3 regions of the Pseudonocardia sp. TMWB2A genome follow, and region 1 is predicted to be linked to each of the others. Evidence: riboswitches for the same ligand, from Rfam matches in the RefSeq annotation. Region 1 holds a riboswitch; each other region holds the start of a gene.
The links. A riboswitch is a leader RNA that binds a small molecule or an ion and turns the genes downstream of it on or off. The one in region 1 is predicted to bind cobalamin.

Region 2: it holds a riboswitch for cobalamin, as region 1 does, so the genes downstream of both, DMP17_RS36485 (hypothetical protein) here and metE (5-methyltetrahydropteroyltriglutamate--homocysteine S-methyltransferase) in region 1, are expected to answer to the same signal.
Region 3: it holds a riboswitch for cobalamin, as region 1 does, so the genes downstream of both, DMP17_RS03615 (TonB-dependent receptor plug domain-containing protein) here and metE (5-methyltetrahydropteroyltriglutamate--homocysteine S-methyltransferase) in region 1, are expected to answer to the same signal.

What each region holds. Positions count from the first base shown of each region.
Region 1 is NZ_QKQY01000001.1:1,575,089-1,579,236, reverse strand. It holds gene dnaJ (molecular chaperone DnaJ) at 1-670, shown strand, start outside; cobalamin riboswitch at 1,044-1,253, shown strand; gene metE (5-methyltetrahydropteroyltriglutamate--homocysteine S-methyltransferase) at 1,367-3,667, shown strand; gene DMP17_RS07375 (acyl-CoA thioesterase) at 3,664-4,148, shown strand, end outside.
Region 2 is NZ_QKQY01000002.1:4,681,196-4,685,343, forward strand. It holds gene DMP17_RS36475 (4'-phosphopantetheinyl transferase family protein) at 1-297, shown strand, start outside; gene DMP17_RS36480 (DNA polymerase IV) at 305-1,765, shown strand; gene DMP17_RS36485 (hypothetical protein) at 1,785-2,156, opposite strand; cobalamin riboswitch at 2,192-2,379, opposite strand; gene DMP17_RS36490 (chloride channel protein) at 2,377-3,966, opposite strand; gene DMP17_RS36495 (MarR family winged helix-turn-helix transcriptional regulator) at 3,963-4,148, opposite strand, start outside.
Region 3 is NZ_QKQY01000001.1:790,352-794,499, forward strand. It holds gene DMP17_RS03610 (ABC transporter substrate-binding protein) at 1-470, opposite strand, end outside; gene DMP17_RS03615 (TonB-dependent receptor plug domain-containing protein) at 476-2,404, opposite strand; cobalamin riboswitch at 2,484-2,673, opposite strand; gene mazG (nucleoside triphosphate pyrophosphohydrolase) at 3,005-3,763, shown strand; gene hflX (GTPase HflX) at 3,800-4,148, opposite strand, start outside.

The DNA.
Region 1 (4,148 bases):
CGGCAGCGGCGCGAAACCCGGCACCAGCGCCTCACGCTGTGGCCATTGCCAAGGCAGCGGCAAGGTCCGCGCGCAACAAGGCTTTTTCGTGGTCGAACGCACCTGTCCGGTGTGCGGCGGCATGGGCGAAACCATTGCCGACCCCTGCCGCGACTGTCATGGCGAAGGCCGTGTCGGCAAGCGCAAGACGTTGAGCGTCACTATTCCGGCGGGCGTCGATGAAGGCAACCGCATCCGCTTGTCGGGCGAAGGCGAAGCGGGCGCGCGCGGAGCGCCGGCGGGCGATCTTTATATTTTCCTCCATGTGAAACGCCACGCGATTTTCGAGCGCGAAGGCACGACCCTGTTCGCGCGCGCGCCGATCAGTTTCACAACCGCCAGCCTTGGCGGCACGATTGCCGTGCCGGGCCTCGATGGTGTCACCCATGACATTAAAATCCCGGCGGGCATCCAGTCCGGCAAGCAAATCCGCCAGCGCGGGGCGGGGATGCCGGTGCTCAACGGACGCGGGCATGGCGACATGGTCGTCCAGATCGACGTCGAAACCCCGACCAAATTAAACGCCAAACAGCGCGAGTTGCTGGAACAATTCCGCGAAACCGAAACCGGCGAAGAATGTCCGCAGTCGAGCGGCTTTTTCAGCAAGATCAAGGATATGCTGGCGGGGTAAGCAGGGGTAGCCGAGGACGGTTAGCGGTTTGCGGTTAGCGTTATCCGTTATTCGTTCGCGCGGTGGCCGTTAGCAGTATATCTATCAGTGAGTCGTTGGCGCAAACAAGCCCGCCCCTTTGCAGTATATGACCCCGCCTTTCCCCACGCCGTGCCCCCGCGCAGGCGGGGTCCAGTGCCGTCTGCCATAATCTTCGATTGTGTATCCCTATAATAGCGACGCGCCCTACCACTCTGGACCCCCGCCTGCGCGGGGGCACGGGAGAGGAAAAATCGCTACTGGTCCTTGCTTCCAGTTACTCGCTCTCTCCCCCAAAAAACCATCATATAAAGTTTTCTTTATATCCACTCTTGACCCCGCGGGTCTTTTGGACAATCTTAAAGGCGTCATAGGTTCTCCGGTCGGGCGTACGCCTGCGCCGGAGCTAAGACGGGAAGCCGGTGCAAGACCGGCGCTGCCCCCGCAACTGTAAACAGCGAGCGGCAATCCAAGCAAAGTCACTGGACGGCTCACGCCATCCGGGAAGACGGATTGTCCGCAATGACCTGTGAGCCAGGAGACCTGCCTTTGGCATCATAACGTCCACCGGCGGGGTGCCCGGTCTGGTCGCGCGCATAAGGCGTTGCCGGTCATGGCCGCGCGTCTTGTGCCTGTGTCTGGTCCGGTCATGTCCGCCCCTCTTCGGGGTTGAAGAATATGACTGTCACTATTGCTACATTGGGTTTCCCGCGTATCGGCCCACGCCGCGAGTTGAAATATGCGCTCGAAAATTATTGGGCGGGTAAAACGCCACAAGCCGACTTGCTCGAAGCGGCCGCCGGTTTGCGCACCGCCGCTTGGGCGCGGCAAAATGCGTTGGGCGTGGATTGGCTCCCGTCGGGCGATTTTTCGCTTTATGACCATGTGCTCGATACCAGCCTGATGCTCGGCGCGGTGCCGCAACGCTATGGCGCGGAAGAAGGCGCGGCGGGGCTTGGCACCTATTTCGCAATGGCGCGCGGCACGACCGGCGATGCGGGCGGGTGCGCGCACCACAGCAGCCTTACCGCCTGCGAGATGACCAAATGGTATGACACCAACTATCATTATATGGTGCCCGAACTGGTCGCGGGGCAAAAGCTTACGCTCAACAATATGAAGGTCGTCGAAGATTATCGCGAGGCCAAGGCGCAAGGGTTTGAAACCCGTCCGGTGCTGCTTGGTCCGGTGACATGGCTGAGCCTCGCCAAAGGGCGCGGCGTCGATCCGTTCGACTTTCTCGACGAGGTACTGGGGCTTTACGGCGTTATCCTGTCGCACCTTGAGCAAGCGGGCGCGCAATGGGTGCAGATAGACGAGCCTGTGCTGGTCACCGACTTGACCGAGCAGCAACGCCGCGCGCTCACCCGCGCTTATGCCAAATTGCCGCGCAAAGGGTTGAAGCTGATGCTCACCACCTATTTTTGCGGGCTGGACAGTAATTTGGGCTTTGCCGCTGCACTGCCGGTGGCGGGGTTGCATGTCGATCTGGTGCGCGCGCCGGAGCAGCTTGATGCGCTGCTTAAAGCCGCGCCTAAAAATCTGTGCCTGTCGCTCGGCGTGATTGACGGGCGTAACATCTGGCGCAGCGATCTGGAAAGCCTGCTCGACCGCTTGGAGCCGGTAGCCGCAGAGCGTGACATCATCCTCGCGCCTTCCTGTTCGCTGCTCCATGTGCCGGTCGATTTGGCGCTTGAAAACAAGCTTGATCCGCAAGTCCGGCAATGGATCGCTTTTGCGGTGCAGAAGATCGAGGAGTTGGCCATCCTCAAACGCGCGCTCAATGAAGGCCGCGATAGTGTGGCGGACGCTTTGGCCGCCTCCAGCGCAGCAGCGGCACAGCGCAAAGTCTCGCCGCTCATCCATAACCCGGACGTCACCGCGCGGGTCGCCGCGATCACGCCGGATATGCGCGAACGGCGTTCGCCTTATGGCGTCCGGGTGGCGGTGCAGGCCGATGCGCTGAAGCTTCCCGCTTTCCCGACCACGACCATCGGCTCCTTCCCGCAAACGGGTGAAGTGCGCCGCGCGCGCGCCGAACATGGGCGCGGCAATATCGACGCGGCGGCCTATGAAGCTTTCCTGCGCGAAGAAACCGGTCGCGCGATCCGCTGGCAGGAGGAAGCGGGCCTAGACATGCTGGTGCATGGCGAGTTTGAGCGCAACGACATGGTGCAATATTTTGGCGAGCAACTGTCGGGCTTTGCCTTCACCAGCAATGCGTGGGTGCAAAGCTATGGCTCGCGCTGCGTGCGCCCGCCGATCCTCTATGGCGACGTATCGCGCCCCGCACCGATGACGGTTACATGGTGGCGCTATGCCCAATCGCTGACCGACAAGCCGGTCAAGGGGATGCTCACCGGTCCGGTGACGATCCTCAACTGGTCGTTCGTGCGCGATGACCAGCCGCGCGAAGCCTCGTGCCGCCAGATTGCGCTCGCGATCCGCGACGAGGTGACGGACCTTGAAGCCGCAGGTTGCAAGGCCATCCAGATTGACGAAGCGGCGCTGCGTGAAGGCCTGCCCCTCAAGCGCCGCGACTGGCAAGCCTATCTTGACTGGGCGGTCGATTGTTTCCGCCTGTCCGCGTCAGGGGTGGGCGATGCAACCCAAATCCACACCCATATGTGCTATTCGGAATTTAACGACATTCTCCCGTCCATCGGCGCGATGGATACGGATGTGATTTCGATAGAGACGGCGCGTTCGCAAATGGAATTGCTCGAAGGCTTTGCCGCCTACCGTTATCCGAGCGCCATCGGCCCCGGCGTCTATGACATCCACGCGCCGCGCGTGCCGACGGTTGAAGAAATGGTGCGGTTGATGGAATTGGCGCGCCAGCATCTCGGCGCGGAGCAATTATGGGTGAACCCCGATTGCGGTCTCAAAACGCGCAAATGGGACGAGGTCAAACCGGCCATCGACGCGATGGTCGCCGCCGCGCGAACTTTGCGGGAAAGTGCCGGGGCAGCGGCGTGAGCGCACCGCTCCCGGCCGAAAGCCTCGACAAAAATGTCGTCCGGATCATCGATATGGTGTTTCCGGGCGACACCAACCATCATGGCACCTTGTTTGGCGGAGAGGCGCTCGCGCATATGGACAAGGTCGCGTTTCTCGCGGCCTCGCGTCATGGGCGCGCGACCTTTGTGACCGCCGCATCCGACCGCATCGACTTTGCCGCGCCTGCGCATAAAGGCGAGCTTATCGAAGCGAGCGGGCGGGTGGTGCGCGTCGGCAGCCGCGCGCTCGATGTCGAGGTGGCCCTGGTCGCCGAAGGCTTGCTCACCGGCGAAAGGCGGCTCTGTACGCGCGGACTATTCACGCTGGTTGCGGTCAAGGAAGAGCCGCCGCACCGGCCGTTCCCCCGTATTGCCTGCACGGCACCGGGGATAGAGGCGGCAAGCGATACGCTCCATATGGTCGATATGGTGTTCCCGCCCCAGACCAACCATTATGGCAC
Region 2 (4,148 bases), on a different contig from region 1:
GGCACGCCCGACGGCACCGGGTTCCTGGTCACCTGGACCCGCAAGGAGGCGCTGCTCAAGGCCACCGGCGAGGGCCTGTCGAGCCCGATGGACGCGATCACGCTGTCCCCGCCGCACGCCCCGGCCCGGGTGCTGGGCTGGACCGGCACCGGCGGGAGCTGGTGGGTCGCCGACGTCGCCACCGGTCTCGACGACCACCCGGGCGCCGTCGCCGGGGCGGGACCGGTGGCCCCGGCCGTCGCCGTCGCCGACGGCGACGCGGTCCTGTCGGTGCGCCGGGGCACGATGCACGGGTGATGGTGAGGTGACCGCGGCGGCCGACCGCTGGGTGCTGCATCTGGACATGGACGCGTTCTTCGCCTCCGTCGAGCAGCTGACCCGGCCCACGCTGGCCGACCGGCCGGTCCTGGTCGGCGGCGCAGGGCCGCGCGGCGTCGTCGCGGGGGCGAGCTACCAGGCGCGGGTGTTCGGGGCCCGCTCGGCGATGCCGATGGGCCAGGCGCGGCGGCGCTGCCCGCACGCGACCGTCCTGCCGCCCCGGTTCTCGCTGTACAAGGCGCTGTCCGAGGAGGTCATGGCCGTCCTCGGCGAGTTCTCCCCGGTGCTCGAGCCGGTGTCGGTCGACGAGGCGTTCGTGGAGCCGCCCGACCTCGTGGGGGCCTCCCCGGACCGGGTGCGGGAGTGGGGCACCCGGCTGCGCGGCGCGGTGCGCGAGCGCACCGGGCTGCCCGCCTCGGTGGGTGCCGGATCGGGCAAGCAGGTCGCGAAGATCGCCTCCGAGCTGGCCAAGCCGGACGGGCTGCGGGTGATCGCCCACGCCGAGCAGGCCGCCGTGCTCGACCCGCTGCCGGTGCGGTCGCTGTGGGGCATCGGGCCGGTCTCCGGCGAGGCGCTGCGGAAGATCGGGATCGAGACGATCGGACAGCTCGCCGCGATGGACGCCCGCGAGGTCGCCGGGGTGCTGGGCGGCGCCGTCGGGTCCGAGCTGCACCGCCTGGCGCGCGGCATCGACGACCGTCCGGTCGCCCCGCGCGGCGCGGCCAAGCAGATCAGCGCGGAGACGACCTTCGACGCCGACCTGACCGCGATGAGCGCGGTGCACACCGCGGTGGAGTCGATCTGCGTCGCCGTGCACCGGCGCCTGGTCGCCGACGGCCGGACCGCCCGCACCGTCACGGTGAAGGCGCGGACGGGGGACTTCACCACCCACACCCGGTCCGAGACGACCCCCTTCGGGACCCGGGACCTGGCGACCCTGGTCGCGGTGGCCCGGCGGCTGGCCGAGGGCGCCGTCGGCGAGGGCGGGGTGCGGCTGCTGGGGGTGTCGGTGTCCGGCTTCGGCGACGAGCCGCCACTGGCGCTGTTCGACGCGGTGCCCTCGGAGAGCGGGTGGACGACGGCCCCGGCCCCCGACTCCGCGCCCGCGGCCGCCGGCCCGGCCGCGGCGGCGGGGGTGACCGTGCTCGACGCTCCCCCGGAGAGCGACGCAGCCACCGGGACCGGCGCGACCGTGGAGCCCGGCGACGTGCCCGGCCCGCTCCGCCCGGACCGGCCCGACCGCGAACCCGACCCGGACCGGCCCTGGCGCGCCGGCGACGACGTCGCCCACCCCGAGCACGGCCACGGCTGGGTCCAGGGCGCCGGGCACGGGCGGGTCACCGTGCGGTTCGAGACCGCGCTCACCGGCCCCGGACGCACCCGCACGCTCGACGCCGCCGACCCGGACCTCACCCGGGCCGACCCGCTGGGCAGCTGGCGGGCCTGAGCCCGGGCCCCGTGCGGGCTCAGCCGATCAGCGGGCTGCGGTGCGGCGGTGCGACGCGGCTGCCCTCGGCGACCCGGGCGCGCAGCGCGGGGGCGGTGCGGGCCAGCCCGTCGAGGACGGCGCCGAGCGCGGCGTCGCCCGCGGGGTCGCCCCCGACCAGCAGCACCGCGGCTCCGGCGGGCCCGGCGGCGGCCCAGGCCCCGATCCGGGCGACGGCGTCGCGCGGTGTGACCGGCTCGACCCGCCACGCCTCGGCGTAGAACAGGGCGGTCGACTCGGCCTGCGGGAAGGCGAAGACCGTCTCGGCCTCGGCCAGCAGGTCGTGCGCACCCGGGCGGGGCGCGTCGTCGCCGGACGGGTCGGTACCGAGCACCACCAGGTCGTGGCTCATCGCATGTCCTCCTCGAGGGTCCGCGCCCTCACCAGTGGGAATCCGCGACGACGGGCAGTTTCCTGGCTCCCGGATCGGCACGCCCTCCCCGGCCTTCCCACCCTCGCGGGCGGTGGCGCCGGTGTGGGGAGGGCACTCCCCGGTGACAGTGGCGGGACCGCGCCGGACTCGCACCGGCTTCCTGTTCCGTCGTCGGCCGGGAGCCCATCACGCGACCGGGTTAGCGGTCAACAGTCCCCCGCCCGGCCACTCCCCGCAGATGGTCGAGCAGGTCGTGCTCGGTCAGCGTCCCGAGCAGCGGCCCGTCCGGCCCCTCCCGCACGGGCAGCGCGGCGCCCCGGTGTGCCGCGAGCACCCCGAGGACGTCGTGCACGGAGCCGCCCGGGTCCAGGGCGGGCAGCTCCGGGTCGGGCGTCGTGCCGTCGGCGGGGCGCATGACCTGGGCGACGACGACCCGGCGCAGCGCCTCGTCGGTCGGGGTGTCGGCGGCGAGGTCGATCCCGCGTCGCAGCAGCTTGAGCGTGTAGATGTTGTCCCGCGACACCAGGTTGGACAGGCCGGTGGCCAGGACGACGGCGGCCATCAGCGGCAGGATCAGGGCGTAGTCGCCGGTGAGCTCGAACACGATGAGCACCGCGGTGATCGGGGCGTGGGCGGCCCCCGCGAACACCGCCGCCATGCCGACCAGGCCGAACGCGCCGGGGTGCAGGTCGAGCGCCGGGAACAGGGCCGCGGCGACGTAGCCGAAGGCGGTCCCGGCGGTGCCGCCGACGAACAGCGACGGCGCGAAGACGCCGCCGGACCCGCCTATGCCGATGGTGAGGCTGGAGGCGAGGATCTTCCCGACGACGAGCAGGAGCAGGAACCCGACGACGTACCGGCCGCCGATCGCGGCCTCCAGCACCGGGTAGCCCACGCCGTACATCTGGGGCAGCGCCAGCAGCAGCGCGCCGAGCAGCAGCCCGCCGACGGCCGGGCGCAGCCACTCCGGGCCGCGCCAGACGGCGTCGCAGGCGTCCTCGACGGCGTAGAGGATGCGGGCGAAGGCCCAGCCCAGCAGCCCCGCGAGCAGCCCCAGCAGCGCGTAGAGCGGCAGCTGGGCGGGGCTGCCCAGGTCGAAGTGCGGCAGGGTCAGGATCGCGCGGTCCCCGGCGATCACCTCGGCGACGACGTTCGCGACCACCGAGCTGATCACCAGCACGCCGAAGGCCTCGGCGCTGAACGACCGCAGGATCAGCTCCAGGCCGAACACCACCCCGGAGATCGGGGCGTCGAACGTCGCGGAGATGCCGCCCGCGGCGCCGCAGGCGACCATCAGGACCAGCCGGGTGGCGGGCACCCGCAGCCACTGCCCGATGGCCGAGCCGACCGCGGAGCCGATCTGCACGATCGGGCCCTCCCGGCCGACGGAGCCGCCGGTGCCGATGCAGATCCCCGACGCGAGCGCCTTCACCGCGGCTACGGTGGCCGGGATCCGCCCGCCCCGGCGCGCGACGGCGAGCATCACCTCCGGCACCCCGTGCCCGCGGGCCTCCGGCGCGAACCGCTGGACCAGCGGGCCGTACACCAGGCCGCCGAGCACCGGGGCGACGAGCAGGAACCAGACCCCCAGCCCGGGCAGGTGCGGCGAGGCGACCCGGCCGGCGTCGGAGAAGTCCTCCCGGCCGGTGACCAGCCAGGTCACGCCGAGGATCAGCTCGTGGAACAGCACCGACCCGATGCCGGCGCCGATCCCGATGACCGTCGCCAGGCCGACGAGCCCCGGCCGGGTGCCGACGAGCGCGCGGTGCAGCGCGCGGACCGCGGTCACCGGGCACCGTCCTCGGCGGGCACGGGCGCGACGGCCCAGTCGGTCTCGCCGACCTCGCCCGCGGCCTCGGCGAAGCGGCGCAGCGCGTCGCGGACCGCGGTGCGCTCGGCGGCGGGCAGCGTCGCGAGCAGCCGGTGCATCTCGGCCCGACGCAGCCGGGTGACCTCGTCGACCAGCGCCCG
Region 3 (4,148 bases), 780 kb from region 1:
GGTACCTCAAGCTGGCTGTCCAATCGCGCGGTCATATCGCGCCCTGCCGCTTCGGCCTCCAAGGCGCGCGCGGTGGTCATTGCCTGCGGACCAATATCGGCCAAAGTCGCCGCATAACCAAGCTGCACCACCTTGATTCCAGCCTTTTGCAGTTGCGCGTCGAGCATCGGCCCGCCGCCATAGCTTTTGACCACAATGGAGGGATTGACCTTGAGGATGCTCTCGATATCGGGCCGCACGCGTGGTAAGCCCATTGCACGCGGCACCGAAAATTCACGGTCCAGTTCTACCTCGCGCGAAACGCCAACAATGCGGCTGCGGTCGACAAGTTTCAACAACATCTGGTCGGCACAATAATCAATGCTGACGATACCGGACGGAGCATTGCCTGACAGGGCGGCGCGCGAAGCTTCCACTTCCGCGCGCCCGCACCCGTTCAGCAATATGATGCAGCCGATGATGGCCAGCATCCGCATCAATAGCGCGCCCGTACACCTACGCTCGCGGTCCGGCCCATGCTGTTATAGCCAAAGGCCGTCTGGTATCGCACATCGGTAAGGTTTTCGACCCGCCCGAACAGGCTCAGATATTGGCCCACCGGCACGTTGGCGCGCAGGCCGAACAATTGGTATCCGTCCAGACGAACACCATTATAAGCGTCGTCAAAACTGTCCGACACAATCCTCATATCGGCCGCAATCATCCAGCCTGACGGATGCTCGTAGCTGATCGCGCTGTTGAGGCTATGTTCTGGCCGCCGTGCAAGACGGTTACCGTTCGTGACGCTGTTCGCCGAAATATCCTTGGCGTTGAGCAGGCTGTAATTGGCCGTCACGACCAGATTGGGAATGGGCTGCGCGGTGGCTTCCAGTTCGATCCCGTTCGCACGGGTTTTGGTGAGGTTGAAATAGGTGCCCCACTGACGATTGCCGTCAAGACAGACTTGCGGTTTATCCGCGACCATTGTGCAATCGCCAAAAGCGATCTGGTTTTTGGACGTGCGCGTAAAGGCTGTCGCACCCAAAATCAGCGTGCCGTCAAGCAGACGCGCTTCGATGCCGCCATCGAAAGCGCGCGCGGTTTCGGGGGCGAGTTCCGGATTGCCATAGCCGCCGGCGCTGTCGTCAAGCTGGAACAGGGTAGGGGCTTTATAGCCTTCGCTGAAGCTGGTTTTGATACGCAGCGCGGGGCTTATTTTATAAGAGCCGCTCGCGGAAAAGTTAGTGTGGCCACCAAAGTCGCTATGATGGTCGTAACGCACACCCGTGACCAAATTGACGCGGTCATCAGGCTGGAACAGCCATTGCGCATAGGCGCTGTCGTCATGGTTGCTAGCGGTCAGGCTGCTCCACGCATCTGCGGTTTTGAGCCGGTTGGTTTCGCGCTCCAGTCCGAACAATAAGCGGTGCCCGCTCGCAACCGTCCAATCGCCTTTATAAGCGATGGTCTCGGTCTGTCCGCGCGCCTTGAAGCTTGCATCGCGCGTCTGTTCATTATCGAAATTGTCGCGGTTATAATCGGCAATGCTATATCCTATGCGGCTGACAAATTCGTCGTTGAGCAGCGAAATTTTAAGGCCGCCATAGCCATTGGCTTGCTGCGACGTCGAATAGGCCGGGAGATCGGCAATGCCGTTAACGGTGAAATCATAACCGTCGAGATCAACACGGTTATGCGCGTAAAAACCGCGCAATTCGACCGTTACTGGCGCGGCAAAGCTGATGTCCATGCGGCCATGCGCAAGATATTGGCGCATCCCGTCGGCTTCGGTGCCATTTGCCGCCGCGCTGATACCGTCCGTGTCATAATAGCCACCGCCAAAAGCGAAAGCGACGGGGCCGCGTTGGTCGGCAACACCGATGCTCGCACGCTTGCTGTCATGGCTGCCATATTCGGCCAAAGCCTGGACATTGAGGCCATGATCGTCGGGCGCGAGCGTCTGAATCGAAACCACGCCGCCAAGCGCCTGATTGCCCCAGGTCGTGCTGTTCGCACCGCGCAGCACTTCGAGCTGCTGGATATTGGTCGACAACAACGTCCCAAAGTCAAAGCCGCCGCCGGGCGAGGAAGGATCATTGACCGCGATGCCGTCGATGAGGACGCGGGTTTGTTCGGCTTCTGCGCCGCGGATACGCACGCCCGCAAAACCGCCAACCGGCCCGTTGCGCGAGATGGAAACACCCGGAAGGCGCGCGATCTGGTCGATGACGGTCGCGGTGCCTTGGCGCTCGATCTGGTCTTCGGTGAGGACGCCAATCGCGACATTGGCGTCGCTTTGCGGCTGTTCGATGCCCAGCGCAGTAACGATAATGGCCTCATCATCGCTATCATCGCGCACATCTTGCGCAAAGGACGGCGTAGACGACAGCGCAGCCGCGCTGGCAAGAAGAAGGTAGCGTTTCACAAAATCCCTTTCATAACAACATTATATATGCCGTTATTCAGGAACAATCCCGATCCGAAGGCACACCCCGTCCTCCAGATCCAAACGGCGATACGGGGCAGGTTTCCTGACTCGCCGGGTCAATGCGCTGTCGCTACCTTCCCAAAGCTAATGCCTTAGTGGTTTTGCTGCGGCAGTGCTCGCCGGTCACAGTTGCGGGGGCAGCGCAGGATTTCAACCTGATTCCCTCAATGTCCTTTTTCAAGGAACCGCCATATCTGCGGCGAGCCTCTAGACCGCAGAAAAACGGATTGCAAGGGCGAGAAGGGGGAAAATTGCCGCTGTGTCATTCGGGTGTCATGCGTGCCTGATAATCATTATATTTAACATAATATATATTATCGCACTTATGCGAATGGGCAAGAAGGGCTATATGACGGATATGTCTGTGGATTGTTGTCCACCCTTTCCGGTAGCAAATCGTGAATATCAAATGATCTTTGTATGCGCACAGCGATGATTTCCCAAAGACACTTATATTTGCATAGATTTATACGCACCAGCGCACCAAGCTGAATGTCATCGCTTTGAATTACAGCCGCGTCGCTCTAAGAGCCATCCATGACCGATTTACCTGCCGAACCGTTGAACCGGCTTCTTGCCATCATGCAGCGCCTGCGCGATCCGGACACGGGTTGCCCTTGGGATGTGCAGCAAAATTTTGCAACGATAGCGCCTTATACAATCGAGGAGGCTTATGAAGTGGCTGATGCTATCGAACGCGACGATATGGCCGACCTTAAGGATGAGCTTGGCGATTTGCTGTTGCAGGTGGTGTTCCACGCGCAAATGGCGCGCGAGGCCGGACTATTCGATTTTGACGCGGTGGCGCGCGGAATAAGTGATAAAATGGTTCGCCGTCACCCACATGTTTTTGGTGAAGGTAGCAATAGCATAGACTGGGAAGCTATCAAGGCCGCTGAACGTCGCGACAAGAGTGAAGATCCGAGCGCGCTTGCCGGTGTGGCCAAGAGCCTGCCCGCTCTGATGGTCGCCGAAAAGCTGCAGAAACGCGCAGCGCGGGTCGGGTTTGACTGGCCCGATGCCCAAGGTCCGCGCGACAAGATTATCGAGGAAATGGCCGAGCTTGATGCCGCGCCTGATGCACAAAGCCGTCAGGAAGAATATGGCGATTTATTATTCGCGATGGTGAATTTAGGTCGCAAATTGAAGATTGACCCTGAAGTTGCGTTACGGGCCGCCAATGCCAAATTCGAAGCGCGGTTCCGCGGCATGGAAACTCTTGTCGGCGCGGAACAATTTGCCGGGCTGAGCCTCGATGAACAGGAAGATTTGTGGCAGCAGGTGAAGGGGCAATAAAACCCCTCACCTTCAATAATTCTGTTAACTTTGCGCCTAGTCCTGTGACCACCGCCGGATGAATCGCGCATAATCCTTATCGGACAAGCGCGCGTCAACTGTGATTAGGTGCGCATTCTCGCCATCAGTTTCTTCCCGCAACACTTGCCCATGTTCATGCAGCCAAGCGAGCGCCATACCGTCGGCAGCATCAAGCGTCAGATGCCGCACACGATTGCCTATGGTGAGAAATTCCGCGATGAACGCGCGCGCTTCGGGAACGCCCTCACCGGTTAACGCCGACACCAGCGCAACATCGTCGCGGCGCGCGGCTTCTTCTTCAATATCCTTGCGTGCTTCGCCGTCCAAAGCGTCGATTTTATTCCATATTTCGATAACCGGAATG